Regions from separate parts of the Streptomyces sp. CWNU-52B genome, predicted to be linked through region 1. Evidence: riboswitches for the same ligand, from Rfam matches in the RefSeq annotation. Region 1 holds a riboswitch; each other region holds the start of a gene.
The links. Region 1 has a riboswitch for cobalamin ahead of ACLVWQ_RS08415 (ribonucleoside-diphosphate reductase subunit alpha). Riboswitches for the same ligand answer to the same signal wherever they lie in the genome.
Positions count from the first base shown of each region.

Region 2: it holds a riboswitch for cobalamin, as region 1 does, so the genes downstream of both, metE (5-methyltetrahydropteroyltriglutamate--homocysteine S-methyltransferase) here and ACLVWQ_RS08415 (ribonucleoside-diphosphate reductase subunit alpha) in region 1, are expected to answer to the same signal.
Region 3: it holds a riboswitch for cobalamin, as region 1 does, so the genes downstream of both, ACLVWQ_RS04585 (energy-coupling factor ABC transporter permease) here and ACLVWQ_RS08415 (ribonucleoside-diphosphate reductase subunit alpha) in region 1, are expected to answer to the same signal.
Region 4: it holds a riboswitch for cobalamin, as region 1 does, so the genes downstream of both, ACLVWQ_RS38510 (cobalamin biosynthesis protein) here and ACLVWQ_RS08415 (ribonucleoside-diphosphate reductase subunit alpha) in region 1, are expected to answer to the same signal.

Region 1 covers NZ_JBLFJV010000006.1:218,892-226,336, forward strand. Annotated here, with positions in the region: gene def (peptide deformylase) at 1-212, shown strand, start outside; gene cyc1 (epi-isozizaene synthase) at 640-1,725, shown strand; gene ACLVWQ_RS08395 (cytochrome P450) at 1,722-3,092, shown strand; gene ACLVWQ_RS08400 (helix-turn-helix domain-containing protein) at 3,149-4,114, opposite strand; gene ACLVWQ_RS08405 (hypothetical protein) at 4,208-4,441, shown strand; gene ACLVWQ_RS08410 (GNAT family N-acetyltransferase) at 4,510-5,040, shown strand; cobalamin riboswitch at 5,062-5,229, shown strand; gene ACLVWQ_RS08415 (ribonucleoside-diphosphate reductase subunit alpha) at 5,368-7,445, shown strand, end outside.
Region 2 covers NZ_JBLFJV010000005.1:510,313-517,757, reverse strand. Annotated here, with positions in the region: gene ACLVWQ_RS05160 (glycoside hydrolase family 43 protein) at 1-503, shown strand, start outside; gene ACLVWQ_RS05155 (winged helix-turn-helix transcriptional regulator) at 589-1,035, opposite strand; gene ACLVWQ_RS05150 (alpha/beta fold hydrolase) at 1,201-2,043, shown strand; gene ACLVWQ_RS05145 (maleylpyruvate isomerase N-terminal domain-containing protein) at 2,244-2,897, shown strand; gene ACLVWQ_RS05140 (SDR family NAD(P)-dependent oxidoreductase) at 2,942-3,721, shown strand; cobalamin riboswitch at 3,797-4,041, shown strand; gene metE (5-methyltetrahydropteroyltriglutamate--homocysteine S-methyltransferase) at 4,206-6,524, shown strand; gene ACLVWQ_RS05130 (cupin domain-containing protein) at 6,694-7,128, shown strand; gene ACLVWQ_RS05125 (MerR family transcriptional regulator) at 7,146-7,445, opposite strand, start outside.
Region 3 covers NZ_JBLFJV010000005.1:386,389-393,833, forward strand. Annotated here, with positions in the region: gene ACLVWQ_RS04555 (FAD-dependent oxidoreductase) at 1-1,058, shown strand, start outside; gene ACLVWQ_RS04560 (lamin tail domain-containing protein) at 1,155-1,658, opposite strand; gene ACLVWQ_RS04565 (GNAT family N-acetyltransferase) at 1,872-2,501, shown strand; gene ACLVWQ_RS04570 (energy-coupling factor ABC transporter ATP-binding protein) at 2,526-3,389, opposite strand; gene cbiQ (cobalt ECF transporter T component CbiQ) at 3,386-4,135, opposite strand; gene ACLVWQ_RS04580 (energy-coupling factor ABC transporter substrate-binding protein) at 4,142-4,612, opposite strand; gene ACLVWQ_RS04585 (energy-coupling factor ABC transporter permease) at 4,609-5,340, opposite strand; cobalamin riboswitch at 5,370-5,552, opposite strand; gene ACLVWQ_RS04590 (cellulase family glycosylhydrolase) at 5,784-7,445, shown strand, end outside.
Region 4 covers NZ_JBLFJV010000060.1:97,784-105,228, reverse strand. Annotated here, with positions in the region: gene ACLVWQ_RS38535 (anion permease) at 1-830, shown strand, start outside; gene ACLVWQ_RS38530 (hypothetical protein) at 844-1,065, shown strand; gene ACLVWQ_RS38525 (helix-turn-helix domain-containing protein) at 1,602-2,459, shown strand; gene ACLVWQ_RS38520 (hypothetical protein) at 2,502-3,074, shown strand; gene ACLVWQ_RS38515 (DUF397 domain-containing protein) at 3,339-3,560, opposite strand; cobalamin riboswitch at 3,753-3,886, shown strand; gene ACLVWQ_RS38510 (cobalamin biosynthesis protein) at 4,008-5,018, shown strand; gene ACLVWQ_RS38505 (cobyric acid synthase) at 5,015-6,547, shown strand; gene ACLVWQ_RS38500 (putative cobaltochelatase) at 6,597-7,445, shown strand, end outside.

The DNA.
Region 1 (7,445 bases):
GCCCCGACTACGCCGAGGTCACCGGGCAGGACGAGAAGGGCAACCCGATCAAGGTGCGCGGCACGGGCTACTTCGCGCGCTGCCTCCAGCACGAGACGGACCACCTGTACGGGTACCTCTACATCGACCGTCTCTCCAAGCGCGAACGCAAGGACGCGCTGCGGCAGATGGCCGAGAACGAGCCGCGGTACCCCGTCGTCGCGAACGACTGACGACCCCCGCGAGCCCGCCGCGGAGCCGCTGCGGCGTCTATGAACGTCTACGAACGTCTGTGAACGTGCGCGATCGACGGCGATCGACGGCGAACGCCTGCGAACGCCTGCGAACGTCTGTGAACGACGGTGACGGAGAACGACACACGGGGCGCGAGCGACCCGAACCCACGGCGCCCGGCCGGATTCCCTTCCGGCCGGGCGCCGTTCGCGTGTACGTAGCACGTTCGATCCTTTGTGCGTCTGTAGCGATCCATATTCAGTCACACATAGGGATATTCTCGGCACCGTGAGGCGGCGGGTGAAGCAAATCCGTTCCCAGAACGGTCAGTTGTGGTGCTGAATGGGAAGGCGGGGATATGAACGGCGCACGCCCGGTACAGCGGGAGGGGCGTGTCGTCAACAGGCGGCTGAGAGGGGTTTGTTCGTGCCTGCTTTCTCACAGAGCACCTCAACGACGTACACCTCGGCCCTCGTTCCACCGGCTCTCTCTCTTCCGGTGATCGAGACCGAGTTTCCCCGCCGGCTCCATCCGTATTGGCCCAAGCTCCAGGAGGCGACAAGGACCTGGCTCCTGGAAATGCGTCTCATGTCGGCAGCCACAGTAGAGGCATATGCCGATGGGCTTTGCTACACCGACCTCATGGCGGGCTACTACATAGGCGCGCCCGACGAGGTCCTCCAGGCGATAGCGGACTACAGCGCGTGGTTCTTCGTCTGGGACGACCGCCACGACCGGGACATCATCCACGGCAGGCCGGAAGCCTGGCAGCGGCTCAGGAGCCGGCTGCACACGGCTCTCGACTCCCCGAAGGAGCACCTGCACCACCAGGACCCCCTGGTCGCGGGGTTCGCGGACAGCATGGTGCGGCTGTACTCGTTCCTGGGGGACGGGTGGAACGCACGGTTCGCCGACCACTTCCACGCCGTCATAGAGGCGTACGACCAGGAATTCCACAACCGCACGTCGGGCATTGTCCCGACGGTCGAGGAATACCTCGAACTGCGCCGGATGACGTTCGCGCACTGGATCTGGCTCGACCTTCTCGAACCGAGCGCGGAGTACGAACTGCCCGCTGCCGTGCGGGAGAACATCTCCTATCGGCGGGCCGCTCTGCTGTGCCAGGACTTCGCCGCCTGGTACAACGATCTGTGCTCACTGCCCAAGGAGATGGCGGGCGACGAGCTCCACAATCTCGGCATCAGCCTCATTCATCACGAGGGAATGCGGCTCGATGAATCGACGAGGGAAGTCAGGCGTCGGGTCGAGGGATGCATCACCGAATTCCTCGACGTCGAACAGGAGGTATTGAGGTACGCGGAAAGAATCGGCAGCGGGTCCGCCCGCGGTGCCGCGTTGGCGGCTGCCATAAGGGCGTGCCTGTGCAATATGCGGAACTGGTTCAGTTCCGTGTACTGGTTCCACCACGAGTCGGGACGGTACATGGTCGACAACTGGGACGACCGCTCCACACCCCCGTACGTCAACAACGAAGCGGCAGGTGAGAAATGACCGTCGAGAACGTACGGCCCGCTGCGCACCGAGCGGCAGAACCGTCCACCCCGCCCCTCGCGGGGGGTGGCGTCCCCGTCCTCGGGCACGGTCTGAAACTGGCCCGCGACCCCCTGGGTTTCCTCACCCGGCTGCGCGCCGAGGGTGACGTCGTCCGGCTGCGGCTGGGCCCCAAGACGGTGTACGCGGTGACCACGCCGGCCCTCACCGGAGAGCTGGCGCTGAGCCCCGACTTCAAGATCGACGGACCTCTGTGGGAATCCCTTGAGGGCCTGCTCGGCAAGGAGGGGGTGGCGACCGCCAACGGACCGCGGCACCGGCGGCAACGGCGGACGATCCAGCCCGCGTTCCGGCTGGACGTCATCCCCGAGTACGGGCCGATCATGGAGGAGGAGGCGCACGCCCTGGCGGAGCGCTGGCGGCCCGGCGAGACGATCGACTGCACCGCGGAGTCGTTCCGCGTCGCCGTCCGCATCGCCGCCCGCTGCCTGCTGCGCGGCGACTTCATGGACGAGCGGGCCGAGCGGCTGAGCGTCGCTCTCGCCACCGTGTTCCGGGGCATGTACCGCCGTATGGTCATCCCGGCGGGTCCGCTCTACCGGCTGCCGCTCCCGGCCAATCGCGCATTCGACCGAGCGTTGGCCGATTTGCACCTTCTGGTCGACGAGATCGTGGCCGAACGCCGTGCGTCCGGTCAAAAGCCGGACGATTTGCTGACGGCATTGCTGGAGGCGAAGGACGAGAATGGCGAGCCGATCGGGGAGCAGGAGATCCACGACCAGGTGGTCGCGATACTCACCCCCGGTAGCGAAACCGTCGCTTCCACGATCATGTGGCTCCTGCAAGTCCTCAGCGAACACCCGGAACACGCGGACCGGGTACGCGAAGAGGTCAAATCGGTCGCGGGAGACCGGCCCGTCGCATTCGCGGACGTGCGGAAGCTGTCCCACACGAACAATGTCGTCGTCGAGGCCATGCGGCTGCGTCCCGCCGTATGGATATTGACGCGCCGGGCCGTGACCGAGACCGCACTCGGCGGCTATCGCATTCCGGCCGGGGCCGACATCGTCTACAGTCCGTACGCGATCCAGCGCGATGCGTGTTCGTACGACGGGAATCTGGAGTTCGACCCCGATCGCTGGCTTCCGGAACGCGCCAAGGACGTACCCAAGCACGCGATGAGCCCCTTCAGTGTGGGTAACCGGAAGTGCCCGAGCGACCACTTCTCGATGGCCCAGCTCGGTCTCATCACGGCGGCGGTGGCCTCGCGCTGGCGTCTGGAGCAGGTGTCCGAGTCGAACGACACCACCCGGGTCGGCATCACGCTGCGTCCGCACCGGCTGCTGCTGCGGGCCGTACCGAGGTGATCACGCGGTGGGCCGAGCGGTGAGGTGAGCCGCTCGGCGATCCGTGCGGCGTACGTTCAGGCGGCCTGCGGGCCCTTGAACGTACGCCGGTACGCGTGCGGGGTCGTCCCCAGCGAGCGGACGAACTGATGGCGCAGCGCGGCCGCGGTCCCGAACCCCGAGCGGTCCGCGATGAAGTCCATCGTCTCGTCCGTGGCCTCCAGCAACTCCTGTGCCAGCAGTACTCGTTGACGTAGGAGCCAGCGGTACGGGGTGGTGCCCGTCTCCTGCTGGAAGCGGCGGGCGAAGGTGCGCGGGGACATGTGCGCGCGTGCGGCGAGCTGTTCGACGGTCACCTCCTGGTCGAGGTGGCGGTCCATCCAGACGAGCACCTCGCCGACCGTGTCGCACTGCGAGCGCGGCAGCGGCCGCTCGATGTACTGGGCCTGGCCGCCGTCGCGGTGCGGGGGCACGATCATGCGGCGCGCGATGCTGTTGGCGACCTCGGGGCCCTGCTCCTTGCGGACGATGTGGAGGCAGGCGTCGATGCCGGAGGCGGTGCCCGCCGAGGTGATCACCGGGTCCGCGTCCACGTACAGCACGTCCGGTTCGACCTTCGCGCGTGGATGGCGCCGGGCCAGCGTCTCCGCGTGCCGCCAGTGGACCGCGCAGCGCCGGCCGTCGAGCAGTCCGGCCGCGCCGAGCACGAAGACCCCGGAGCAGACGCTGAGCACCTTGGCGCCGCGCTCGGTGGCCCGGACGAGGGAGTCGAGCAGCTCGGCCGGGTAGGTGCGGCCGACGTAGTGGCTCCCGGCGGGGACGACGATCAGGTCGGCCTCCTCCAGTCGGTCGAGGCCGAACGGGGTGGAGACCGTGAACCCGGGGACGTGCGTGCCCAGGCTCGGCCCCTCGGCCGAGGCGACCGCGAAGTCGTACACCGGGAGTCCGTCGTCGCTGCGGTCGAGGCCGAACACCTCGCACACGACGCCGAGTTCGAATGGATGCACTCCGTCGAGCAGGACGGCGGCCACGTTGGTCAGCATGCTGCCAGTGTGCACCGGATCTGGCAGGAAATCGAGGGTGTGCGGCAGTACTGCCACTCACGGTAAGGAGCGTCAGGCGCGACAGTGGTGTCCATGAATACGACACAGCTGGAAGGCCTGATCGGAATGCTCACCGTCCTCGGAATCCTCGTCCTGCTCGTCCTCCCCTCGGTGTTCGGCATCGTGCACGACCGCCGCGTCGACCGTCAGCTCCGGGAGGCCGAACGCGGCGCCCCGGACCGCGCCCCGGGCTCGCCGTCGCCGCGGGCCCGTACGGAGCGCGCCCTGGGCGGGATCTCGGCCGCGGACGTCACCCGGGCGGCGTGAGCGAGCGCGCCGCCCGCCCAAGGAAAACCCGGCGGCCCCCGTCGCTCCCCTCCGGCACACTGCGGGGCATGGACATCGTGATCAGACGGGCGGAGCCCGCGGAGTACCCGGCGCTGGGGGAGATCACCGCGCAGGCCTATCTCGGGGACGGGCTGCTCGACTTCGGCGGGGGCGACCCGTACCTCGCCGAACTGCGCGACGCCGCCGGGCGGGCCGCCGCGGGCGAGGTGCTGGTGGCCGTGGAGGTCGCGGGGTCGCCGGGAGCGCCCCGCGGCCGGCTCCTCGGTGGTGTGACCTTCGTACCGGCCGGCGGACCCATGGCCGACATCGCAGGCGCGGGCGAGGCCGAGATACGGATGCTGGCGGTCGCGAAGGAAGCCCGCGGCCGGGGCGTCGGCACCTCTCTCGTACGCGCCTGCGTCGAACGCGCACGGGCCACGGACGGCTGCGCGAGCGTCGTCCTGTCCACCCAGCGCACCATGCGCAGCGCCCATCGCGTCTACGAGCGGCTCGGTTTCACCCGCACCCCCGCCCGGGACTGGAACCCCCTCCCGCAGCTGGACGACATCACGCTCCTCACCTACGAACTGACGCTCTGACACACGCCGACACAACATGTAGGGGTGCTTCCGGAGCCCGGCACAAGATGTATGCTCATGCTCGCTGTCGTCGCAGGGGAATCCGGTGCAAATCCGGAACTGTCCCGCAACGGTGTACTTGTACGCGTATGCCCGCATGCCGTCGTACAAGAGTCAGTCCGAGGACCTGCCGACAGCGCGCCCAGACCGTCCGGTCCGGGCGCATGACGTCCGGGCCTCGTGGAGTGGGCCGGTGGACGCGGCGTGGCGCTGCGCAGAGCGCGTACTCCCGTGTGCCCCGAACCCCTCTCCCCGCAGGCCCCCGTGCCGAGCGAGGGAGAGCCCCACGTGACCATCGCGCCAGCCGATCCGGTCTCCGCGACAGGGACCGCGACAGGGTCCGCGACAGCGCCCCGGGTCCAGCAGGACAGGGCCGAGACCGACGGACCGGGAGCCGCGCTGCTGCGGACCCTGACCGACTTCACCGTCGACCTCCCCGGCGCCGACCCCGGCAAGGTCGCCGCCGCCGCACTGCGCGGCAGGTCCGCCGCCGCGGACGAGCCTGAGCTGCGCGAGCTCGCCACGGAGGCGGCCGCGGGTCTCATCTCCGAGGACCCGGTCTACTCGAAGCTGGCCGCGCGGCTGCTCACCGTCGGCATCGCCGAGGAAGCCGCCTCGCAGGGCGTGCGCTCCTTCTCCGAGTCGGTCGCCGTCGGCCACCGCGAGGGCCTGATCGCCGACCGCACGGCCGAGTTCGTACGTGCCCACGCGGCCCGGCTCGACGCGCTGATCGACCTCGAAGGCGACGACCGCTTCGGCTACTTCGGACTGCGCACCCTGCACAGCCGGTATCTGCTGCGGCACCCGATCACCCGGTCCGTCATCGAGACGCCCCAGCACTTCATGCTGCGGGTGGCGAGCGGTCTCGCCGAGGACACCGGGCCCGATCCCCGGGCGGGCACCCGCTCGGTCGACGAAGTGGCGTCCCTGTACCGGCTGATGAGCCACCTCGACTACCTGCCCTCCTCGCCCACCCTCTTCAACTCCGGTACGCGGCACCCCCAGATGTCGTCCTGCTACCTCCTCGACTCCCCGCTGGACGAGCTGGACTCCATCTACGACCGCTACCACCAGGTGGCGCGCCTCTCCAAGCACGCGGGCGGCATCGGGCTCTCGTACTCCCGGATCCGCTCCCGGGGTTCACTGATCCGGGGCACGAACGGCCACTCGAACGGCGTCGTCCCCTTCCTGAAGACCCTCGACGCCTCGGTCGCCGCGGTGAACCAGGGCGGCCGGCGCAAGGGTGCCGCCGCGGTCTACCTGGAGACCTGGCACTCCGACATCGAGGAGTTCCTGGAGCTGCGCGACAACACCGGTGAGGACGCCCGGCGTACGCACAACCTGAACCTCGCGCACTGGATCCCGGACGAGTTCATGCGCCGGGTGGACGAGGGCCGTGACTGGTCGCTGTTCTCTCCCTCGGACGTGCCTGAGCTGGTCGACCTGTGGGGCGACGAGTTCGACACCGCGTACCGCGGGGCGGAGGCCGCCGGGCTCGCGAAGAAGACCATCCCGGCCCGCGATCTGTACGGCCGTATGATGCGCACCCTCGCGCAGACCGGCAACGGCTGGATGACCTTCAAGGACGCCGCCAACCGCACGGCCAACCAGACGGCGCTGCCCGGCCACACCGTCCACTCCTCGAACCTGTGCACCGAGATCCTGGAGGTCACGGACGACGGGGAGACCGCGGTCTGCAACCTCGGCTCGGTCAACCTGGGCGGCTTCGTCGACGCCGGCACGCAGGACATCGACTGGGAGCGGCTTGACGCGACGGTCCGTACCGCCGTGACCTTCCTCGACCGGGTCGTCGACATCAACTTCTACCCGACCGAGCAGGCGGGCCGCTCCAACACCAGGTGGCGGCCGGTCGGTCTGGGCGCGATGGGCCTGCAGGACGTGTTCTTCAAGCTGCGGCTGCCGTTCGACTCCCCGCAGGCGCGGGCGCTCTCCACCCGGATCGCCGAGCGGATCATGCTCGCCGCGTACGAGGCGTCCGCCGACCTCGCCGAGCGCAACGGCCCGCTGCCCGCCTGGGAGAAGACCCGTACGGCCCAGGGCGTGCTCCACCCGGACCACTACGACGTCGAGCTCAACTGGCCGGAGCGCTGGGCGGCCCTGCGCGAGCGGATCGCCGCCGTCGGCATGCGCAACTCGCTGCTGCTCGCGATCGCTCCCACCGCCACCATCGCGTCCATCGCGGGCGTGTACGAGTGCATCGAGCCGCAGGTGTCCAACCTGTTCAAGCGCGAGACCCTGTCCGGCGAGTTCCTCCAGGTCAACTCCTACCTGGTGGCCGAGTTGAAGAAGCTCGGCGTGTGGGACGCGCAGACCCGGGAGGCGCTGCGCGAGTCGTCCGGCTCGGT
Region 2 (7,445 bases), on a different contig from region 1:
CACCGGGCGCGCTCTTCGTCGGGCGCCGCCAGCGCGACCCCGACTGCGGCGCGCGCACGCTGGTCGACGTCGGCGAGGACGGCCGGGGCGGGCTCGCGGTGCGCATGGACGAGGCGCACCACTACGAGGTGGAGGTGGGCGACGGCACGGTCCGCGCGGTCGCCAGGATCGGCCCGCTGCGCCACGCCATTGCCGAACGAGCCCTGCCCGTCGGGCCGTTGACCCTGCGGATCGACGTCACGACCTCCGACGTCCTGCCGCCCACGGTCACCTCGCGCGACCCTGGGGCGCCTCCCCCGCCCGGTCTGCGCGGCGGGGGCCCCGACACCCTCCGTCTGGGGTACGAGAGGGACGGCGGCGGGTTCGAGATCCTCGCCGAACTCGACGGGCGCTATCTCACCACCGAGGTCGCGGGCGGTTTCACCGGCCGTGTGATCGGCATGTACGCCACGCGGGGCAGCGTGGCGTTCGACTGGTTCGAGCTGCGCCCGGCCCTCGCCTGACCAGCCGACCACTGCTTCCGCTCCCGCTCCCGCTCCCCGCCGCCGTTCGCGGCTCGCAGTTCGCGGCTCGTGGCTCGTGGCTGCGTCAGCCGGTGGCAGTGGGGGTGACAGCGGAGGTGGAGGCGGCAGCCCCGTCGTCCTCCTGGCTCCGCCGGTTGGCGTGGTCGATCTCGGCCATGTGCTCCTCGGCCCAGGCCCGGACCATGGCCAACGGCTCTTCCAGCGACAGGCCGAGCGGAGTGAGGCGGTAGTACACGCGGGGCGGCACCGTCGGTTCCACCCGGCGGCCGACCAGCCCGTCGCGGACCATCGCCTGAAGCGTGACCGACAGCATCTTCTGCGAGACACCGGCCATCCTGCGCTGCAGTTCCGCGAAGCGGACCTCGTCCGGGGACGCCTCCGCCAGCACCTTGACGGCCATCGACATCCACTTCGTGCCGATCCGGTCGAGCAGACGCCGGGTCGGGCACAGCGGGTCGAAGAGGTCCCCACGGCGTCCGCGGGGCGGAGGTCCATCGGGCGAGGCGGTCACCTCGGGCTCACCACCTGTGTCGAAAGTGCGGTCTTGGTGCCCCCACCGTACTTACCTATCGTTCTGTTGTCACCATTGGTAACAGCCCCGGAGGACCTTGTGCCGACCGCACCGAGCAGTACGCCCCGCACACCCGACCGTGCGGCCGGACGTCCCCGGCCCGCCGTGGAGCTGCGGCAGGTCACGGCCAACGGTGTCGGCCTCAATGTGGCCCTGGCCGGAGAGGGCCCGGCCGTGCTGCTGCTCCACGGCTTCCCGCACACGTGGGAGCTGTGGACCGACGTGATGGACGGGCTGGCCGATCGCTACCGGGTGATCGCACCGGACCTCCGGGGACTCGGCGCGAGCGCGCGAACGGCGGGCGGCTACGACGCGGGCACCCTCGCGGCCGACGCCGAAGCCCTCCTCGACGCCCTCGGGGTGAGTTCCGCCGCCGTGGTCGGCATCGACGCGGGTACTCCGCCGGCCTTCCTGCTCGCCATGCGCCGCCCCGACCTCGTACGGCGGCTCGTGGTCATGGAGTCGCTCCTCGGCGGGCTGCCGGGCGCCGAGGAGTTCCTCGCCCACGGGGCACCCTGGTGGTTCGGCTTCCACGCGGAACCGGGTCTCGCGGAGTCCGTACTCACCGGACACGAAGCCGAGTACATCGACTGGTTCCTCGCCGCCGGCACCCTCGGGCAGGGCGTGGCGCCCGCCGTCCGGGACGCCTTCGTCGACGCGTACACCGGCACCGAGGCCCTGCGCTGTGCCTTCTCCTACTACCGCGCGATGCCGTCGAGCGCCCGGCAGATCCAGGAGGCCGTCCGTACGGCCCGGCTGACCGTGCCCACCCTGGCCGTCGGCGCCCGGCCGGTGGGCGGAACGCTCGCACAGCAGCTGCGGCCCGTGGCCGATCAGCTCGTCGGCCACGTCATCGAGGACTGCGGGCACATCATCCCGCTGCACCGCCCCGCCCGACTGCTCGGCCTGCTGGAGCCGTTCCTCGCGGAAGCCGCCATGACCGAATAGGCCCGGACAGGAGCGGACAGGACCGGTAAGAGAACATCAACTACCGGACGCCGACGTGCCCACCTCCATCCGCAGCGCCGACGTCCCGTCGTCCACGGGTCCGTCGCGGACCGGGACGCGGTCCGCCACAGCCGGCTCGGCGCGGCACGGCGGTACGAATACGCTTGCCCGCCGTCGCCGTCCCGCATTACCGTGCCGCGGTGGATCTCTTCTCGCATGCTTGGACGGCCTTGCGCACGGCGGTCGCCGACGTCCCGGACGAGGACTTCGAGCGGCCGTCCGGCTGCGCCGGATGGCTCGTACGGGACCTGGTCTGTCATCTGGTCATCGACGCCCAGGACGTCCTGATCACCCTGGTCACGCCCGCCGACACGGAACCGACGGTGGACCAGGTCACCTACTGGCAGCTCGTCGAACCCCCGACCGGGGAGGATCCCCTCGACGCGCTGATCCCCCGGCTGGCCGCCGCGTACGGGGAGCCCCGCTGGCTCAAGTTCCACTTCGACGACGTGGGCTCCGCCGCGGGCCGCGCCGCCGTCCTCGCCGATCCCACCGCCCGTGTCGGCACCCGCGACGAGGTGCTGACCGTCGGCGACTACCTCGCCGTGTACGTACTCGAATGGACGCTGCACCACCTCGACCTCGTCGCGCAGCTGCCCTCGGCAGCCGGGCCGCCCGCCGAGACCCTCGCGGCGGCCCGTGCGGCGCTGGAGAGGATCGCCGGGACCCCGTTCCCCGCCTCGTTCTCCGACAGGGACGCGCTGCTGGTCGGCACCGGGCGACGGACGCCTACCGGCACGGAAGCGGCCGCGCTGGGCGAGTTCGCCGCGCGGCTCCCACTCGTCCTGGGCTGACCCGTCGCGTACGTGCTCCCGGGTACCGCCGTTAGGGTGCCGCCATGGACTCGCAGCACTACCTCTCAGAACTGTTCTCCCTGGAAGGCCGGGTCGCCCTGGTCACCGGTGGCAGCTCCGGTATCGGCCGTGCCATCTCCGAGGCCCTGGCCCGCGCCGGGGCCCGCGTGGTGATCGTGGCGCGCAAGGAGGCCGAACTGACAGCGACGGTCGAGGAGTTGAGCGAACTCGGCGGCCGTGCGGCCTGGGTCAGCGCGGACCTGAGCACCCGTCCGGGCGTGCACGAGGCCGCCGAGCGGGCAGCCGGGATCTTCGGAGAGCCCGACATCCTCGTCAACTGCGCCGGGATCAACCTGCGGCCGCCGATGAGCGAGCTGAGCGAAGAGGTCTGGGACAGCGTCATGGCCCTGAACCTGGACGCGCCCTTCCTGCTGGGCCGCCGGTTCGGCCCCGCGATGGCGGAGCGGGGCTTCGGACGGATCATCCACATCAGCTCGCAACAGGCCCACCGCGCCTTCGTCCAGAGCGGCGCGTACGGCGTCTCCAAGGGAGGGCTGGAGTCACTGGCCCGTTCGCAGGCGGAGGCCTGGTCGCCGCACGGTGTCACCGTCAACACACTGGTCCCGGGCTTCGTGATGACCCCGCTGAACCAGCGCCTGTCGTCGGACCCCGAGAAGGTGGCGGCCCTGGCGGCGCGCACGCTGACCGGGCGCAACGGGCTGGCCGAGGACTTCGCGGGCGCGGCGGTCTTCCTGGCGAGCGGCGCGTCGGCGTACGTCACCGGGCAGGCGATCCACGTCGACGGCGGCTTCTCGGTCCACTGAGCGCCGGCCGCGCCGCGTACCGGACCCACCCGGGCTCACGCCCGCCCGGCGGACGGGCAGGGGGCGACAGGCCCTAGACTGGCCGGCGCAGCTGGTTCGCCCCGTCCGCCAGGCGGGATGCGTCGTAAGAGGGAACCCGGTGGGAATCCGGGACTGCCCCGCAGCGGTGAGTGGGAACGACCGCCGTCACACGCACTGGGCCCGGCCGGGCCTGGGAAGCGACGGCCAGTAGGTGTCTCCCGCGGATTTCCGTGTTCGGAACTCCGCGCAGGGGGACGTGCTCGCGAGTCCGAAGACCTGCCAACTGCCCGTGTACGAACCATTCGTGCGCGGACATCCCGGTGACCTCGTGGGCGGGTCGGCGTACAGGTTCGGCGGTCGGCCGCGGTGTCTCACGCGGGTTCGTCCCCGTCGGACTCGTCACCCTTCGCGCTCGCGTCCCGTCGCCGGGATCTCAGGGATTCGTCTCGCGAAGGAGATCTCCGTGACAGCCAAGCCCGCAGCCGCGGCAGCACGGGCCACCGTGTACGGCTACCCCCGTCAGGGACAGCACCGGGAACTGAAGAAGGCCATCGAGGGCTACTGGAAGGGCCGCGTCGACGCCGACGCCCTCCGGGCCACCGCCAACGGCCTGCGCCGCACGAACTGGCGGCAGCTGGCCGAGGCCGGCATCCACGAGGTGCCCACCGGCGACTTCTCGTACTACGACCACGTCCTGGACACCTGCGTCATGGTCGGCGCGATCCCCGAGCGGCACCGCGCCGCCGTCGAGGCCGACGCGCTGGACGGCTACTTCGCCATGGCGCGCGGCACCCAGGAGGTGGCGCCGCTGGAGATGACCAAGTGGTTCGACACCAACTACCACTACCTGGTGCCGGAGTTGGGCCCGGACACCGTCTTCACGGCCGACTCCGCCAAGCAGGTAGCCGAGTTGCGGGAGGCCCTCGCGCTCGGCCTGGCCGCCCGGCCCGTCCTCGTCGGACCGGTCACGTACCTCCTGCTCGCCAAGCCCGCGCCCGGGGTGGCCGCCGACTTCGACCCGCTGACCCTCCTCGACCGGCTGCTGCCCGTGTACGCCGAGATCCTCGCCGATCTGCGTGCCGCGGGCGCCGGTTGGGTCCAGCTCGACGAACCCGCCCTGGTCCAGGACCGCACACCCGCCGAGCTCGACGCCGCCACGCTCGCCTACCGCGGCCTCGGCGCCCTGACCGACCGTCCGAAGCTGCTGGTCGCCTCGTACTTCGACCGGCTCGGCGACGCCCTGCCCGTACTGGCCAAGGCACCCGTCGAGGGACTGGCGCTGGACTTCACCGAGGCGGCCGCCGCCAACCTGGACGCGCTCGCCGCCGTGGGCGGGCTGCCCGGCAAGCGTCTGGTCGCCGGTGTCGTCAACGGCCGCAACATCTGGGTCAACGACCTGGAGAAGTCTCTCGCCACACTCGGTACCCTCCTCGGTCTCGCCGACCGGGTCGACGTGGCCGCCTCCTGCTCCCTGCTCCACGTCCCCCTGGACGCCAGCGCCGAACGTGACGTCGAGCCGCAGATCCTGCGCTGGCTGGCCTTCGCCCGTCAGAAGACCGCCGAGATCGTGACCCTCGCCAGGGGGCTCACCGGCGGCACCGACACGATCGCCGCCCAACTGGCCGCCAACCGGGCCGACCTGGCCTCGCGCGCCGACTCGGCGATCACCCGCGACCCCGCCGTACGGGCCAGGACCGGCGCCGTCACGAACGCCGACACCCGCCGTTCCCAGCCGTACGCCGAGCGGGCCGCGGCCCAGCGCGCCCACCTCGGTCTGCCGCTGCTGCCGACGACCACCATCGGCTCGTTCCCGCAGACCACCGAGTTGCGCACCGCACGGGCCGACCTGCGCGCCGGGCGGCTCGACAGCGCCGGGTACGAGGAGCGCATCAGGGACGAGATCGGCAAGGTGATCTCCTTCCAGGAGGAGACCGGTCTGGACGTGCTCGTGCACGGTGAGCCCGAACGCAACGACATGGTCCAGTACTTCGCCGAGCAACTCACCGGATACCTCGCCACGCGGCACGGCTGGGTCCAGTCCTACGGCACCCGGTACGTCCGCCCGCCGGTCCTGGCCGGCGACGTCTCCCGCCCCGCGCCGATGACGGTGCGCTGGACGGCGTACGCCCAGTCGCTCACCTCGAAGCCGGTCAAGGGCATGCTCACCGGCCCGGTCACCATGCTCGCCTGGTCCTTCGTCCGCGACGACCAGCCGCTCGGTGACACCGCGCGCCAGGTCGCCCTCGCGCTGCGCGACGAGGTGAACGACCTGGAGGCGGCCGGGACTTCGGTCATCCAGGTGGACGAACCGGCGCTGCGCGAGACACTGCCGTTGCGCGCCGCCGACCGCCCGGCCTATCTGGCGTGGGCCACGGAGGCGTTCCGCCTCAGCACCGCCGGCGTACGTCCGGACACACAGGTCCACACGCACATGTGCTACGCCGAATTCGGCGACATCGTCCAGGCCATCGACGACCTCGACGCCGACGTCATCAGCCTGGAGGCGGCCCGCTCGCACATGCAGGTCGCCCGCGAACTGGCCGAGCACGGCTATCCGCGGGAGGCCGGGCCCGGCGTGTACGACATCCACTCGCCGCGCGTACCGGGCGCGGACGAGGCCGCGGCCCTGCTGCGCAAGGGACTTGCGGCCATCCCCGCCGAACGCCTGTGGGTCAACCCCGACTGCGGCCTGAAGACCCGCGCCTGGCCCGAGACCCGGGCGTCCCTGCGGAACCTGGTCGCCGCGGCCCGAACGGTCCGCACGGAACTGACCGCGCCCTGATCCGAACGGCGGGCCGGGAGGCGGGCCGAGCCCCGCCTCCCGGCCCGCCGGCCACCCGCCGCCCGCCGAGCAAGGGAATTCGCGGATAACGGCCCCAACTGCCCCTGGCTGCCTCTATGTTCACAGCGGCACGTTGTCGCACAGCCCCACGAACCCGGAGGCCCTGCCCATGCGTACCTCGCTTCGCACCGCGGTGGTCGGTGCCGTCGCCGCCGTCACCGTCCTGGCCGGGGGAACCGCCCGGGCGACCCCGCCCGGCCCCGGGGTCACCGGAACGGTGATCGCGCAGAAGACGGTCGGCGACACCGACTACGTACTCCGGGAGATCACTCTGCCGCCCGGTCAGGCGACCGGCTGGCACTACCACGACGGGCCGCTCCACGCGTACGTGAAGCAGGGCACGCTCAGCCACTTCGACGCCACGTGCGCCTCGGACGGCGTCTATCCGCGAGGGAGCAAGGTCCAGGAACCGGCCGGTGCGGGCAACGTCCACATCGGCCGCAACCTGGGATCCACGCCGGTCGTGCTCACCGTGCTCTACGTCCTGCCGCACGGCGCCCCGTTCTCCGAGGACGCCCCGAATCCCGGGTGCCCCTTCGAGTGAGCTTCGAGTGACCCCGGTCAGACCGTGGCGGCCCGGTCCCGGTTCAGCCGCTTGCGCAGCGTCTGCCTGAACTCCTCGGCCTGCGTCAGCTGGGTGCGGAGCCTGTCCACCTGCCAGGCGGCGCTCTGCTCGTACTCCCGGACCCGCCTCAGCAACGACTGCCGTTCGTACGCCGTCAGCTCCTCGTCGGAGTCCAGGCGGTCGGTGACGGCGAGCAGGTCGCGGATCTGGTCCAGGGTGAAGTCGAGCGGCTGCATACGGCGGATGGCCTGCAGCCGGGCGACATCGGCCCTGGTGTAGAGGCGGAAACCGCCCTT
Region 3 (7,445 bases), on a different contig from region 1:
GTCTCCTGTGCAGCCGTGACCTGCTCGACGCGGTGATCCGCGACAGGGTGCTGAAGAACCGTCGCATCACCCTGCGCCAGGAGACCGAACTGCTGTCCCTGGAAGGGGACGCCCGCCGCGTGTCCGGAGTCCGTATACGATCCGCGGGCACCGAGAGCACTCTTCCGGCCGACCTGGTGATCGACGCGAGCGGACGGGGCAGCCGCGCCCCCGTCTGGCTGCGGGACCTCGGGCTGCCGCCGGTGGCGGAGCGCACGGTGGACGCCGGCTTCGGTTACGCCAGCCGGATCTATCGCGCTCCCGGCGCGACCGCGGGCGGCTTCCCGATCGTCAACGTCCAGGCCGACCCCCGCCGGCACCCCGGCAGGGGCGGCATCATCACCCCCATCGAGGGCGGCCGGTGGCTGGTCACACTGGCCGGGACCAGGGGAGGCAGGCCGAGCGCCGACAACGAGGCGTTCGTACCGTTCGCCCTCAGCCTGCCGCACCCCGTCATCGGCGATCTCCTCGCCGGCGCGGAACCCGAGACGGACGTCGTCACCACCCGCAGTACGGCCAACAGGCGCCGCTACTACGAGAAGGCCGGCCGCTGGCCCGACGGGTTCACCGTCCTCGGCGAGGCCGTCGCCGGCTACAACCCCGTCTACGGCCACGGGCTGAGCGCCGCGGCGCAGAGCGTCGTCGCGCTGCGCCGCATCCTGGAAGGACAGGACCTCCGCGTGCCCGGCACGGCCCGGCGCGTCCAGAAGAACGCGGCGCGGCCGGTCGGGAACGCCTGGATCCTGGCCGTGGGCCAGGACGTGTTCTATCCGGGCGCGAGCGACGAGCCCCCCACGCGGCTCGAAAGGACACTCGCCGCCTTCGTGGACCGGGCTGTCGACGCCGGTTCGCGCAACCCGCGCGCCCTGCGCATCCTGCTGGACGTGATCAGCATGGAGAGGCCGCCTGCCCGGCTCTTCATGCCCGACATGCTCGCCCTGGTCTGCTTCGGCCGCAAGAAGCCCCACCTCGCGGGGCCGCCGCTGACGGACCGTGAACGCCGGGCCGCGACGGCCTGAACGGCCGCCGGGGTGCGTCGTCCGGCGGGACGACCCGCCGGACGACGCACCCCGGCCGGCCCGGTCGTGGAACCAGGCCCGGCACCGGGCGCGGGATCAGTTGTGGAAGCGGATGTAGCCGTTGCCGTCGGAGTCCGAGCCGCGCTTCGTGTAGGCGTGCACGTCGGAACGGGTGCCGGCCGGCTTGTAGAGATAAATGGTGTCGCCGCTGTTGTTCCACATGAAGTTGCAGTTGTCGCGGTAGACGACGTTCCGGCTGTCGGAGTCGGTGCCGTTGCCGCCGCGCAGCTTCACGTAGTCGCCGGGCTGGAGGTAGTGGTTCGCGGTGAAGCGGAAACGATTCCCGGCGGCGTCCTTCACCAGGTAGTTCTTGAGGTTGATGGTCGCCGAGGCCGAGTAGTTCTTGATCGTCAGGTACTCCTTGTCCGTGTTGCCGGAGGCGCAGCTGTTGGAGTCCCTGCCGGGTGCGTCGTACTGCACGCCGCGGATCTTCAGCGCCGAGTGGTACTCGGCCGCCTGGGCCGGCGCGGCGACGACGACGGCCAGCGCGCCGGCGGTGACGGTGGCGAAGGCCGCGGCTATGACCGGATGCTTGCGCATGAGAATTCCCCCTCTGTATTCCTGCAAGCCCCCCTCTGGATCCTTGCAGGACACCGAATCCTAGCCATGGTGTGAAGGCACCGTGTCGGGGAGGTGAATTTTGCCTCCACATTCATGGGAACGTGCTATTGAGCGGCACGAGTTCGACAGCCTTCTCCTCGGTCGTGTCCACCGGCTTGTGGGAGCGCTCCCGGGCGCGTCAGGATGCTCGTCATGTCTCCGCAGCCGAGGATCCGTCCCTACGAACCCGCCGACCGTGCCGCGGTCGCGGACGTCTGTGTGCGGACCGCGGACGAAGGAGGGGACTCGCGTGAGCTCTATCCGGACGAGGAGCTGATGCCGTCCCTCTTCGCCGCGCCCTACTGTCACCTGGAGCCGGAGCTGGCGTTCGTCCTGGACGACGGAGCGGGCAGGGCGGTCGGATACGTCGTCGGCACCGCGGACACACGGCGGTTCGTCACGAACTTCCGCGAGGGCTGGATCCCGCTGGTCGCCGGACGCTACCCCGAGCCCGTCGGGGAACCCCGCACGCCCAGCGAGGAGATGGTCCGTCTGCTGCACACGCCCGAGCGGATGGTCCTGCCCGAACTGGCCGACTATCCGGCCCATCTGCACATCGACCTCCTGCCGGGGTGGCAACGGCGTGGCTTCGGGCGGGAATTGATGCGAGCCCTGCTGACCGCCCTCGACGACCGCGGTGTCCCCGCGGTCCATCTGGGCATGGTCACCGCCAACACCGCCGCGCGGGCGTTCTACGACCGCCTGGGTTTCCACGAGATCCCCGTGCCGGCCCCCGGACCCCTCACGTACCTGGGCAGGCCGACCGCACCGGGCACGCTGTAGGACCGCCCCGCACCCTGCACTCCGTCAGCCGTCAGCCGGTACCGGGGGTGCGGGGTGCCGTGAGGTCAGGGCGGCCAGTTCGTCCGCGGTCTGTGGACCGGCGCCGGGATCCGTCAACAGGCCCTGCGTACGCAGGAGTTCGGCCACCGCGATGCCCCAGGGCAGCCGCAGCCCCGCCTGCTCCAGCAGCTCCGTGCGGGCCAGGGTCACGGCCGCCGGTCCGGTGACCGCCCCGGACGGGGTGAGCAGCGCCGCGTCGTCCGCCCAGCGCAGCGCGAGATCCACGTCGTGCGTCGCCATCACCACCGTGGTGCCGCTCTCGCGCAGCCCGCCGAGGGTCGACAACAGCCGCTCCTGGCCGTCCGGATCGAGCCCCGCGGTCGGTTCGTCGAGGATCAGGACACGTGGCCGCATCGCCACCGCGCCCGCGATCGCGGTCCTCTTGCGCTGGCCGTAGGAGAGCAGGTGGGTGGGCCGGTCGGCCAGCGCCGTGATGTCCAGCGCGGCGAGCGCCTCGGCCACCCGGGCCCGTACCTCGGTGTCGGGCAGGCCGAGGTTCAGCGGCCCGAACGACACGTCCTGGCCGACGGACGCGGCGAACAGCTGGTCGTCCGGGTCCTGGACCACCAGCTGGACGGTCGTACGCAGCAGGGTCAGGCCCTTGCGGTCGTACCGGACCGGCCGGCCCTCGACGGTCAACTGCCCGGCGCGCGGCCGCAGTCCGCCGCTGAGCAGCCGCATCAGCGTGGTCTTGCCGCTGCCGTTGCGGCCGAGCAGGGCGAGCGCGCGCCCGGCCCGCACCTCGAAGTCGAGGCCGCTGAGCACGGTCGGACCGTCCTCGTACGCGTAGGACGCGCCCCGCAGGGCGACCAGCACGGGCTCGCTCATCGCAGCGGCCTTTCCAGTACGAAGGTGAGGGCGGCCAGGGCCCCGAGCAGCGCGACGCTGGCGAGGGCGAAACGCGCGGAGACGCGGGCCGGCGGCACCAGGACGCGCAGGGTGCCGTCATAACCGCGCCCGGCGAGCCCGGCCTGAAGGCGGGTCGCCCGGTCGAAGGCCCGGACGAAGGCGGTGGCACCGAGCCCGGCCAGCGAACGCCAGGTGGCGGCACGAGTGGTGTGTCCCAGCCGGGCGGCCTGCGCCTCCCTGATCCGCCGTACGGAGTCGAGGAGCAGGAAGCTCATCCGGTACGTGACCAGGGCGACGTCGACGACCGGCGCGGGCACCCCGGCGTTCACCAGCCGTGGCAGCAGGTCGGACAGGGGAGTGGTGAACGCGAACAGGAGCACCCCGAGGGAGGCGGCGGAGGTGCGCAACAGCAGTTCTCCGGCTCGCGCCGGCCCGCCCTCGGCCAGGGTGACGAACCCGTCGGGACCGCCGACCTGGAGGAGCAGGGGGAGCGCCCCGGTCACGCAGAAACCGAGCGGCACCCGATAGGCGCGCCAGAGCCGGCGGCCGGGCACGGCGGCCGGACCCAGCAGCACGACCAGGGCCGTCACCAGGACCAGGGCGGCGCCCGGCCAGGGTGGGAGCGAGATGGCCAGCACGGTCAGACCGAGACCGAGCACGGCCTTGTCCACGGGGTGGCGGCGGCGCCAGCGACTGCTGTGCGCCGCCGCGTCGATCGGCAGCACGAGAACTCAGATCCGTCCGGCCGCGGACTCACCGGCTCCGGTGCCGGTACTCGTACCGGTTCCAGTACCGGCACTGGAGCCGGCGCCGGAGCCGGGTGCGCTCCCCGGGACTGCCTGAGCCGTGGAGACACCAGAGGTCCCGGACGCGGCGGCCTGGCCGTCCCGCTGTGCCAGTGCCCGGAGTTCACCCTGGCGCCGCCCCCGGCGCAGACCGAAGTAGTAGGCGAGGACGCCCGCGCCGAGAGCTGCCTGGAGGGCGAACAGCGCGGACTCGATCTCACCGGACGGCGGTTCGTACAGGGGCGAGAACCACGGCTCGTAGTCCGGCTCGATCTCGGTGATCGCCGTCTCCGCCTCCGCGTCGGAACCCGTGAACGGCTCCTCCTTGTGGTCGCCCAGGCCGAAGGCGAGTGGCAGCACGGCGAGCGCGGCCACGACGAACAGGAGCAGGGCGTTGATCTTCGCGTTACGGCTCATCGGGTCACCGCCTCGGACGCCTCGGACGCCTCGGTCGTGTCGGCCGTCCCGGTCCCGGACTGCTTCCTCGCGAGGAACACACCGAGCCGGGTCAGCTCGCCCTTGCTCGACTGCACCAGCAGCCGCATGACCAGCACGGTCAGCAGCCCCTCGCTCACCGCGAGCGGGATCTGGGTGACGGCGAAGATCGAGCCGAACTTGCCGAGCGCCCCCAGGAACCCGCTGCTCGGGTCGGGGAACGCGAGGGCCAGCTGCACACTGGTGACGCAGTAGGTCGACAGGTCGGCGACGAACGCCCCGAAGAACACCGCGACCATCAGCGGTACGTCGAACCGCCGCAGCAGCCGGTAGATCCCGTAGCCCGCCCATGGCCCGACGATCGCCATCGAGAAGACGTTGGCGCCCAGCGTGGTCAGCCCGCCGTGCGCGAGCAGCAGCGCCTGGAAGAGCAGCGTGATGGTGCCGAGAACCGCCATGATCGGTGGCCGGAACAGGATGGCGCCCAGTCCCGTACCGGTGGGGTGCGAGCAACTGCCGGTCACGGACGGCAGCTTCAGCGCGGAGAGAACGAAGGTGAAGGCCCCGGACGCCCCGATGAGCAGTGTGCTCTCGGGATGCTCCTTGACCTCACGGGTGAGCGACCGGACTCCGTGGACGACGAACGGCGCCGACGCGACGCCCCAGGCGACCGCGTGCGCCGGAGGAAGAAAACCCTCGGCAATGTGCATGGCTCAGCAGACCCTCTCCAGCACCTCGTGGATGGTTGACGCGCCTTGGCCGGTCTCCTGGCTTACGGGTAAGACCACCCGTGCTCCGCCTTCCCGGGTCCGAGGACCCAGTGGCTGCCCGTGAGGGCTGGAGCCGGACTTCCCGATCACAGTGGCGAGGGCCGCACCGGCATCACACCGATTTCCCGAGCACCAAGGCGTGGTGACAGTAGTGCGCGTGACGGGGTGGTGACAAGGCGTCCTCACCGGCGCGTCCATGGTCAGAGGGTGTGGACCGGGCCCTCGACGAGGCCGGAACGCCGTCCCCAGGGGCCCCTCGCGGCCCTTCGGTACGTGCCGAAGCATGCGCCAAGTCTTGACGTGCTCTTGACGAGATGACTCTATGGGAGCGCTCCCACTATTCCGAAACCCACGTTTCTTGGCGCTCACTTTCTGGAGTCGCAGTGAGAAGAGCAAGAAGCACGACACGAAAGAGCCATGTCGGCGCCCTGCTGGCCCAACTGGCCGCGTTGCTGGGGCTCGTCGTCCTCGGCGCCCTGATTCCGACTGCCGCGCAGGCCCAGTCGCCGTCGCCCGGCGTCCTCGCGACCGGCCTCCATGTCGACGACGGCCGGCTGCTGGAAGGCAACGGCAACGATTTCGTCATGCGCGGCGTCAACCACGCCCACACCTGGTACCCGGGCGAGACGCAGTCGCTGGCCGACATCAAGGCGCTCGGCGCCAACACCGTCCGCGTCGTTCTCTCCAACGGCCACCGCTGGACCCGGAACAGCGCCGCGGACGTGGCCGCCGTCGTCGCCCAGTGCAAGGCCAACCGGCTCATCTGCGTACTGGAGGTGCACGACACCACCGGGTACGGCGAGGAGGCGGCGGCCGCCACGCTCGACCAGGCGGCCGACTACTGGATCGGCCTGAAGAGCGTGCTCACCGGCGAAGAGAACTACGTCGTCATCAACATCGGCAACGAGCCCTGGGGCAACACCGACCCCGCGGGCTGGACCGATCCCACGATCGCCGCCGTCAAGAAGCTGCGCGCCGCCGGCTTCGAGCACACCATCATGGTGGACGCGCCCAACTGGGGTCAGGACTGGCAAGGAGTCATGCGGGCCAACGCCCGGTCCGTCTACGACGCCGACACCACCGGCAACCTGATCTTCTCGATCCACATGTACAGCGTCTTCGACACCGCGCAGGAGATCACCGACTACCTGAACGCCTTCGTCGATGCCGGACTCCCGCTGCTGATAGGCGAGTTCGGCGGTCCGGCCGACCAGTACGGCGACCCGGACGAGGACACCATGATGGCCGCGGCGCAGCAGCTCCGGCTCGGCTATCTCGCGTGGTCCTGGAGCGGCAACACCGACCCCGTCCTCGACCTCACGATCGGCTTCGACCCGAACCAGCTGAGTTCCTGGGGTCAGCGCATCTTCAACGGAGCCGACGGCATCGCGCAGACCTCCGAGGAGGCCACGGTCTTCGGCGGCGGAGACCCGGGTGACACCCAGGCCCCGACCGCTCCCGGCACCCCCAGGGCCGCCGCCGTGGCGGCCACGTCGGTGACCCTCACCTGGACCGCCGCGACCGACGACGTCGGCGTCGTCGCCTATGACATCGTCCGGGTCAGCGGTGGCTCCGAGGCCACGGTCGCCGCGTCCACCACCAACTCCGCCACCGTCACCGGGCTCAGCGCGAACACGGCGTACACCTTCGCCGTCTACGCACGTGACGCGGCCGGGAACCGCTCGCCCCGCTCGGCCACGGTGAACGTCACCACCGACGACGGGGGCAGTGTCCCCGGCACGAGCTGTTCCGTCGGTTACCGCGTCGTCGGCGAGTGGCCGGGCGGCTTCCAGGGTGAGATCACCATCCGCAACACGGGCACCGCCGCCGTCAGCGGCTGGAAACTGGTCTTCGCCTTCGCCGACGGCCAGACCGTCTCCGCCATGTGGGGTGGGACGCCGACCCAGAGCGGCGCCACGGTGAGCGTCGCCCCTGCCTCGTACACCTCCACCATCCCCGCGAGCGGCTCGGTCACCGTCGGGTTCACCGGCAACAAGGGCGCTGCCAACACGGCCCCGGCCGCGTTCGCCCTCGACGACACCGCC
Region 4 (7,445 bases), on a different contig from region 1:
CGGTCGCCGCGCCCCTGGTGGCCGGACTCGCCGCGATGCTCGCCACCCGGCTGACGTACCGGATCAGCAACAAGGCCGGCGAGCAGGCCACGTCCAAGGGGTACCGCGCGGGCCAGATAGCCTCCGCGGGCCTGGTCTCGCTGGCCCACGGCACGAACGACGCGCAGAAGACCATGGGCATCATCACCCTGGCCCTGGTCACCGGCGGGGTGCTCTCGCCCGGCTCGAACCCTCCCCTGTGGGTCATCGTCTCGGCCGGCTGCGCCATCGCGCTCGGCACCTACCTGGGCGGCTGGCGCATCATCCGCACCATGGGCAAGGGCCTCACCGACCTCGCGCCGCCGCAGGGCTTCGCCGCCCAGACCAGCGCCGCGACGGTCATCCTGGCCTCGTCCCACCTCGGCTTCTCCCTCTCCACCACCCAGTCCTGCTCCGGCGCCGTGATGGGCTCGGGCCTGGGCCGCAAGGGCGGTGTCGTCCGCTGGTCGACCGCGACCCGGATGTTCATCGCCTGGGGCCTCACCCTCCCCGCCGCCGCCCTGGTCGGCGCGGGCGCCGAGTTCCTCACCCAGCAGGGCACCTGGGGCATCGTCGTCACCGGCGCGCTGCTGATCGCCGGCTCCGGGGTCATCTGGCACCTGTCCCGCCGTCAGCCCGTCACCGTCGACAACGTCAACGACGAGCCCGCCGGCGTCGTGACCACCGCGATCGCCGCCGTCACCCCGCCTCCCGCGGGCCCGGTCGCCGCGGCGGGCGACCTCGCGACGGGCGACCTGAAGACCACCATCCCGGGCCCGGACACCGAGCCCGCCCGTCCGGCCACGGTGTAAGGAATCCAACCGCATGAAGATCGACTGGGCAGCCCTCGGCTCCGTGTTCGGAGTCAGCCTCATCGCCACCGTCGCCCTCGTGGGCCTCTTCACCCTCGGCATCGTCGGCCTCTCCAAGCGGGAGTCGGCAGCGGCCCAGGGCGGCTCCGCGACCCTCGCGGTCACCGGCGCGTACGCGTGCTTCGCGGCCTGCGCGGCGGCCGTGGCCTACGGGATCCACCTGATCATCGTCTGACCCGGCCACCCGCCGGGCCCGTCCACCTCACCCCGGGCCCTCTCCACCGTCGTCCCACCCCGAGGCCGCCCCCGACCCACCCGGTCGGCAGGGCGGCCTCAGCCATGTCCGACGGTCGAATTCCGGTCACCTCACCCGCGCACCGGCGCGCACGGCACCGCGTAACGCCCCTGGCTCGTACGCCGGTCAGCGCCCCCTCGTGTCACTCCGGCCTCGCGCCGGCCACGCCGTGCCGCACCGAGCCGTACGAGCAGTGGTCGCGGATCCCGTGACCACGTGACGCACGGCACAAAACGGCTCCGGCGCAGGCGTGACTCCCCGGTCGGACCCCTGGCGCGATATAAGTCGGTCCGCGGCCCGTCGACATGCCATATGGCATTATGACGGAGACCCGTAGACGTATGGCATTAGGGTGCCCTTCCATCAGATCCCTGTCGGACCGGTGTATGCCTCGCATACGCAGCCGCACAAGGTTCTGGTGCCGCACCCGGCACACCACCCGACATACGTCTGACCGGTCCACGAGGAGCAACCCCATGCCCAGGGAAGTCGACCCAAGCCTGAATCGCCGCCGACTGCGCATCGAGCTGCGCAAGGCACGTGAGGCCACCGGCCAGACACAGACCGATGCCGCCCGAGCCCTCGAGTGGTCGCTCTCGAAGATCATGCGCATCGAGGCGGGCACGGTCAGCGTCTCGGTGACCGACATCCGGGCACTGATGCAGCAGTACGAGGTGACGGACCCGAAGCAGGTCACCGAGTTGGAGGACGCCGCGCGCGGCAGCAAGGGTCCCAGCTGGTGGGCGGCGTACAACGACATCCTCAGCCCCGGTTTCAGGAGCTACCTCGGGTACGAGTCCGCCGCCGCCTCGATCCGCACCTACCACCCCGTGGTCGTACCCGGCCTGTTGCAGACCGAGGACTACGCGACCGCCGTGCTGAGGCAGCGCGCGGACGAGGCGCGCACTCGGCGCATCGTGGAGCTGCGGACGGCGCGCCAAGAGCGTGCGCTGGAGGGCGACGCGCCCCCACCGTGGCTGTTCTTCGTCGTCGACGAGGCCGCGCTGCACCGGCAGGTGGGCGGCCCGCAGGTGCAGCGCAACCAGCTGCAGCACCTCGTCACCATGGCGGCACAGCCCCGTGTCTCGCTCCAGGTGCTGCCGTTCACCGCGGGCGCCCACTACGCCACGATGACGAGCTTCGTGCTCCTCGGCTTCCTGGACGACGAGGACCTGCTGTACCTGGAGCAGCAGGGCAGCACGACGGTGCGCGACGACTTCGAGCTGATCGTGCGCTACCAGGAATGCTTCGAGAAGCTCCGCGAGACGGCGTACGGCACGGAACGCAGCATCGACCTGATCAACCGGATCAGGGAGGGCATCGGCACCGCCTGACCCCGGGCCCTGTGCCCGGGGAGAATGAGGGGAGGCCGCGACATGACGGTCGCGTGGACGGAGTGGTGGCAGGGGGTTCGCGCGGCCCTCCTCCGCTTCCCCGGGCCGACTCCCGGGACGAGTGGGGCGGGTGGGACGAGCGGGGCGCCGGAGGGCGAGGGGGATCCGGACGAACCGGGTCCGGCGGCCGGGGTGCCGGGCCCCTCGTACAACCAGCTCGTGCGTGACGCGATAGCGGACGCCGCGCGTACGGACCGGATGAACAGCCTCGACGAGAACCGCACGGCGGACCGGATCAAGGTGCTGCGGGCCCGGAGCGAGGAGCAGCGGCTCTCACTGAGGACGACCGTCGTCTACTGCACCGGTGGCGTGGTCGTGGTGCTGTTCGCCTTGGCTGGACTGATGACGGTCGCGGGAGTCTTCCACCTCACCTCCGCCTGGGTGCTCGCCCCGATGATCGCGACGGCGATGTCCCTGGTCACCGGTTTCGGCGTCCGGCTGGGCCAGATCATGGCGCGGCACACGGCGGCGGACCACGACGCGGGTGCCGGTTCCCTCAGCGAAGACCGCCGGGCCGTGACACCGGACGAGACCTCGCCCAGCGGACGGGCCTGAGCCGGTCCGGATGCCGGCCCCGCCAGATTCCCAGGAGCAGCGCCACGACGGTGGCGACGGCCACCCACAGGGCCGGGCTCAGGGTGCCGCCCGGCAGCAGCCCGGCCGCCGCGACGCCCACGAGTGTGGCGCTCACCCCGCCGAACACACAGAAAGCGACCAGTCTCGGGGCCGAGGCCGGTTCGGAGGGCGGTAAGTGTGCGCTGTCGCTCCCCCGGTGGACCATGTCGGTCGGCTGACGGCCTGTCATCGCGCTCCCCCTCGTCATGTCCGGTGCCCGGCAACGGACTCCTGCGTGGCCACCGCGTCGAGAACACCGACGAACGCGAGCCACCGGGTTCGGGAGAAGACGACCTGGCCTCCGCTCCGGTTCCAGGAGTCGCGGACCGTCACCGAGTTCTCCGTGACCGCCACCTCGACGCATTCGTCTTCCCCGCTGTGGCTGCTGGTGTGCCAGCGCGGCACGGACAGGTCCTCGTGGTCCACACCGACCTCCTCCTGCCCGAGAGCCGGCGCCCCCCGCGCTGGACCGCCACCCCCGTGTCCGCCTTCCGTGCTCCGTTCAGTCTAGGAAAGCCCGGTGTGGCCCACCAGGGGAAAACCGGCCCGTTCCCAGGGGCCTGTGGGCCTCAGCACACTCTCTCTTCGCAGGTCAACAGCAAGTTGACGGGTGTTCGCGGGCCGTGGTGGACTGCCGGGGCCATCTACGACGGCAGAAGAGGAAGCCGGTGCGAATCCGGCGCGGTCCCGCCACTGTCACCGGGGGTCTCGATCCCCGGGAGCCAGGAACTCTCGTCGTCGGTCTCGTCGAACCAGGGCGCGGACACCCTGAGTGAGGACATATCGCCATGCGCGGCCGCCTGTTGTGGACCTGTGTGTCTCCTGCCAGGTCCTTTCCCGGGGCTCCACCGTCCGTGACGGCGGGCTGAAGCGGTGCGTGCCGATCGCGTCTTCGCGTACGGTGCCGCCGCCGGCCTCCTCGGTGACCTGCTGCTCGGCGATCCCCGCCGGGGGCATCCGGTCGCCGCGTTCGGCCGTGGAGCGCAGGCCGTCGAACGGGTCCTGTGGCGGGACCACCGGGGCTGGGGCGCCCTGCACACCGCGGTGTGCGCGGGCGGCGCCGTCGCCGCCGCCCGCGCCGCCGACCGCTCCGTCCGTGCCTCGGGTGCCGCGTCCGTCGCGCTGACCGCCGCCGCCACCTGGGCCGTCGTCGGAGGGACCTCGCTCGGCCGTGAGGCACGGGCCGTCGGCGCGGCGCTGGCCGCCGGGGACCTCGAGGTGGCCCGCGAGCGGCTGCCGCATCTGTGCGGACGGGACCCGCAGGCGCTGGACGCCGACGGGATCGCGCGGGCCGTCGTCGAGTCGGTCGCCGAGAACACCTCCGACGCCGTGGTGGGCGCCCTGGTGTGGGGCGCCGTGGCGGGGGTGCCCGGTCTGGTCGGGTTCCGCGCGGTCAACACGCTGGACGCCATGGTCGGACACAGGTCGGCCCGCCACCGTCGGTACGGGTGGGCCTCCGCGCGGCTCGACGACGTCGCGGGGTGGCCCGGGGCCCGGCTGACGGCGGCCCTCGCAGCCGTCGCCGGGGGCGATCCGCGCGGCGCCGTCCGCGCCTGGCGCGCCGACGCCGCCCGGCATCCCAGCCCCAACGCCGGCCCCGTCGAGGCCTCGTTCGCGGGTGCGCTCGGGGTGCGGCTCGGCGGGACCCTGTCGTACGCGGGACGGGTCGAGCACCGGCCCGTGCTCAACGGCGCGGGGCGGGCCGTGCGCACCGGGGACATCGAACGGGCCGTCCGGCTCTCGCGACGCGTGAGCCTGCTCGCGCTGGGCGCGAGCGTCGCCGGACGGCTGCTCGCGACATCGCTCACCAGAACGTCACTCACCGGAGCCTCGCTCACCGCACCGCGGCGCACGTCGCCGGTCCCGAAAGGTCGTACGTCATGAGCGGGGGGCCGGGCGCACGGCTGGGCGGCGGACTGCTCGTCGCCGGAACCACGTCCGACGCGGGCAAGAGCGTCGTGACCGCCGGGATCTGCCGGTGGCTGGTGCGGCGCGGCGTCAAGGTCGCGCCGTTCAAGGCGCAGAACATGTCGCTGAACTCGTTCGTGACCCGGGAGGGCGCGGAGATCGGCCGGGCCCAGGCCATGCAGGCACAGGCCGCCCGCGTGGAGCCCACCGCGCTCATGAACCCGGTGCTCCTCAAGCCGGGCAGCGACCGCAGCAGCCAGGTCGTCCTGATGGGGAAGCCCGTGGGCGAGCTGAGCGCGCGCGGCTATCACGGCGGGCGCCAGGAGGCGTTGCTCGGGACCGTCCTGGACTGTCTGGCCGAGTTGCGGGGCACGTATGACGCGGTGATCTGCGAGGGGGCGGGGAGTCCCGCCGAGATCAATCTGCGGCGGACGGACATCGTGAACATGGGGATCGCGCGCAACGCCCGACTGCCCGTGCTCGTGGTGGGCGACATCGACCGCGGCGGGGTCTTCGCCTCCTTCTTCGGGACGGTGGCCCTGCTCTCGCGCGAGGACCAGGAGCTCGTCGCCGGGTTCCTCGTCAACAAGTTCCGCGGGGATGTCTCGCTGCTCGAACCCGGCATCGACATGCTCCGCGGGCTCACCGGGCGGCCCGGCTACGGCATCCTGCCCTTCCGGCACGGGCTCGGCATCGACGAGGAGGACGGCCTGAGCCTCTCCCTGCGGGGCACGGTGCGGGAGTCCGAGGTCGCCGCCCCGGTCGGCGAGGACGTCCTGCGGGTCGCCGTCTGCGCGGTCCCCCTCATGTCCAACTTCACGGACCTGGACGCGCTGGCCGCCGAACCGGGCGTCGTCGTGCGGTTCGTGGACCGGCCCGAGGAACTGTCCGACGCCGACCTGGTCGTCGTACCCGGCACCCGGGGCACGGTCCGGGCCCTGGAGTGGCTGCGGCGGCGCGGTCTCGCGGACGCCCTGGTGCGCAGGGCCGCCGAGGGGCGCCCCGTGCTGGGCGTCTGCGGCGGCTTCCAGCTCCTGGGCGAACACATCGAGGACGACGTCGAGTCGAGGGCCGGCGCCGTCGACGGGCTCGGACTCCTCCCCGTACGCGTGCGGTTCGCGCGGGAGAAGACCCTCGCCCGGCCGGTCGGCGAGGCCCTCGGCGAACCCGTACAGGGCTACGAGATCCATCACGGCGTCGCCCGGGTCACCGGCGGGGAGCCGTTCCTGGACGGCTGCCGGGTCGGTGCGGTGTGGGGCACGCACTGGCACGGCTCGCTGGAGTCGGACGGCTTTAGGCGCGCCTTCCTGCGCGAGGTGGCCGCCGCCGCGGGACGCAGGTTCGTACCGGCCCCCGACACGTCGTTCGCGGGGCTGCGCGAGGAGCAGCTGGACCGGCTGGGCGATCTGATCGAGGAACACGCGGACACGGACGCGCTGTGGCGGCTCATCGAGTCCGGAGCGCCGGCGGGTCTGCCCTTCGTCCCGCCGGGAGCGCCCGCATGACCTCACTCGAAGGCGACTTGCTCGAAGGCTATTGGGAGGACGACAACCAGTGAGTACTCCGTTTCCGTTCACGGCCGTGGTCGGCCAGGACGACCTGCGGCTCGCGCTGCTGCTGAACGCCGTGTCACCCGCGGTGGGCGGTGTGCTCGTCCGCGGTGAGAAGGGCACGGCCAAGTCCACTGCCGTGCGCGCCCTCTCGGCGCTCATGCCGCAGGTCGACGTCGTCGCGGGGTGCCGCTTCTCCTGTGCGCCCGCCGCCCCCGATCCGGCGTGCCCGGACGGCCCCCACGAGGCGGGCGCGGGGGTGTCCCGACCGGCCCGGATGGTCGAGCTGCCCGTCGGGGCCTCCGAGGACCGGCTCGTGGGCGCGCTCGACATCGAGCGGGCGCTCTCCGAGGGCGTGAAGGCCTTCGAGCCGGGCCTGCTGGCCGACGCCCACCGCGGGATCCTGTACGTCGACGAGGTCAACCTCCTCCACGACCACCTGGTCGACCTGCTCCTCGACGCGGCCGCGATGGGTGCCTCGTACGTGGAGCGCGAGGGCGTCTCCGTACGGCATGCCGCGCGGTTCCTGCTCGTGGGGACCATGAACCCCGAAGAGGGCGAGCTGCGGCCGCAGTTGCTCGACCGCTTCGGGCTGACCGTGGAGGTCGCGGCCTCGCGCGAGCCCGAGCAGCGGGTGGAGGTCGTACGGCGGCGGCTCGCGTACGACGACGACCCGGCCGGGTTCACGACGCGCTGGGCCGACGAGGAGTCGGCCGTACGGGCGCGGATCGTGGCCGCGCGGGAGCTGTTGCCCTCGGTGCGGCTCGGCGACGGCGCGCTCCTGCAGATCGCGGCGACCTGCGCGGCGTTCGAGGTGGACGGCATGCGGGCCGACATCGTGATGGCCAGGACC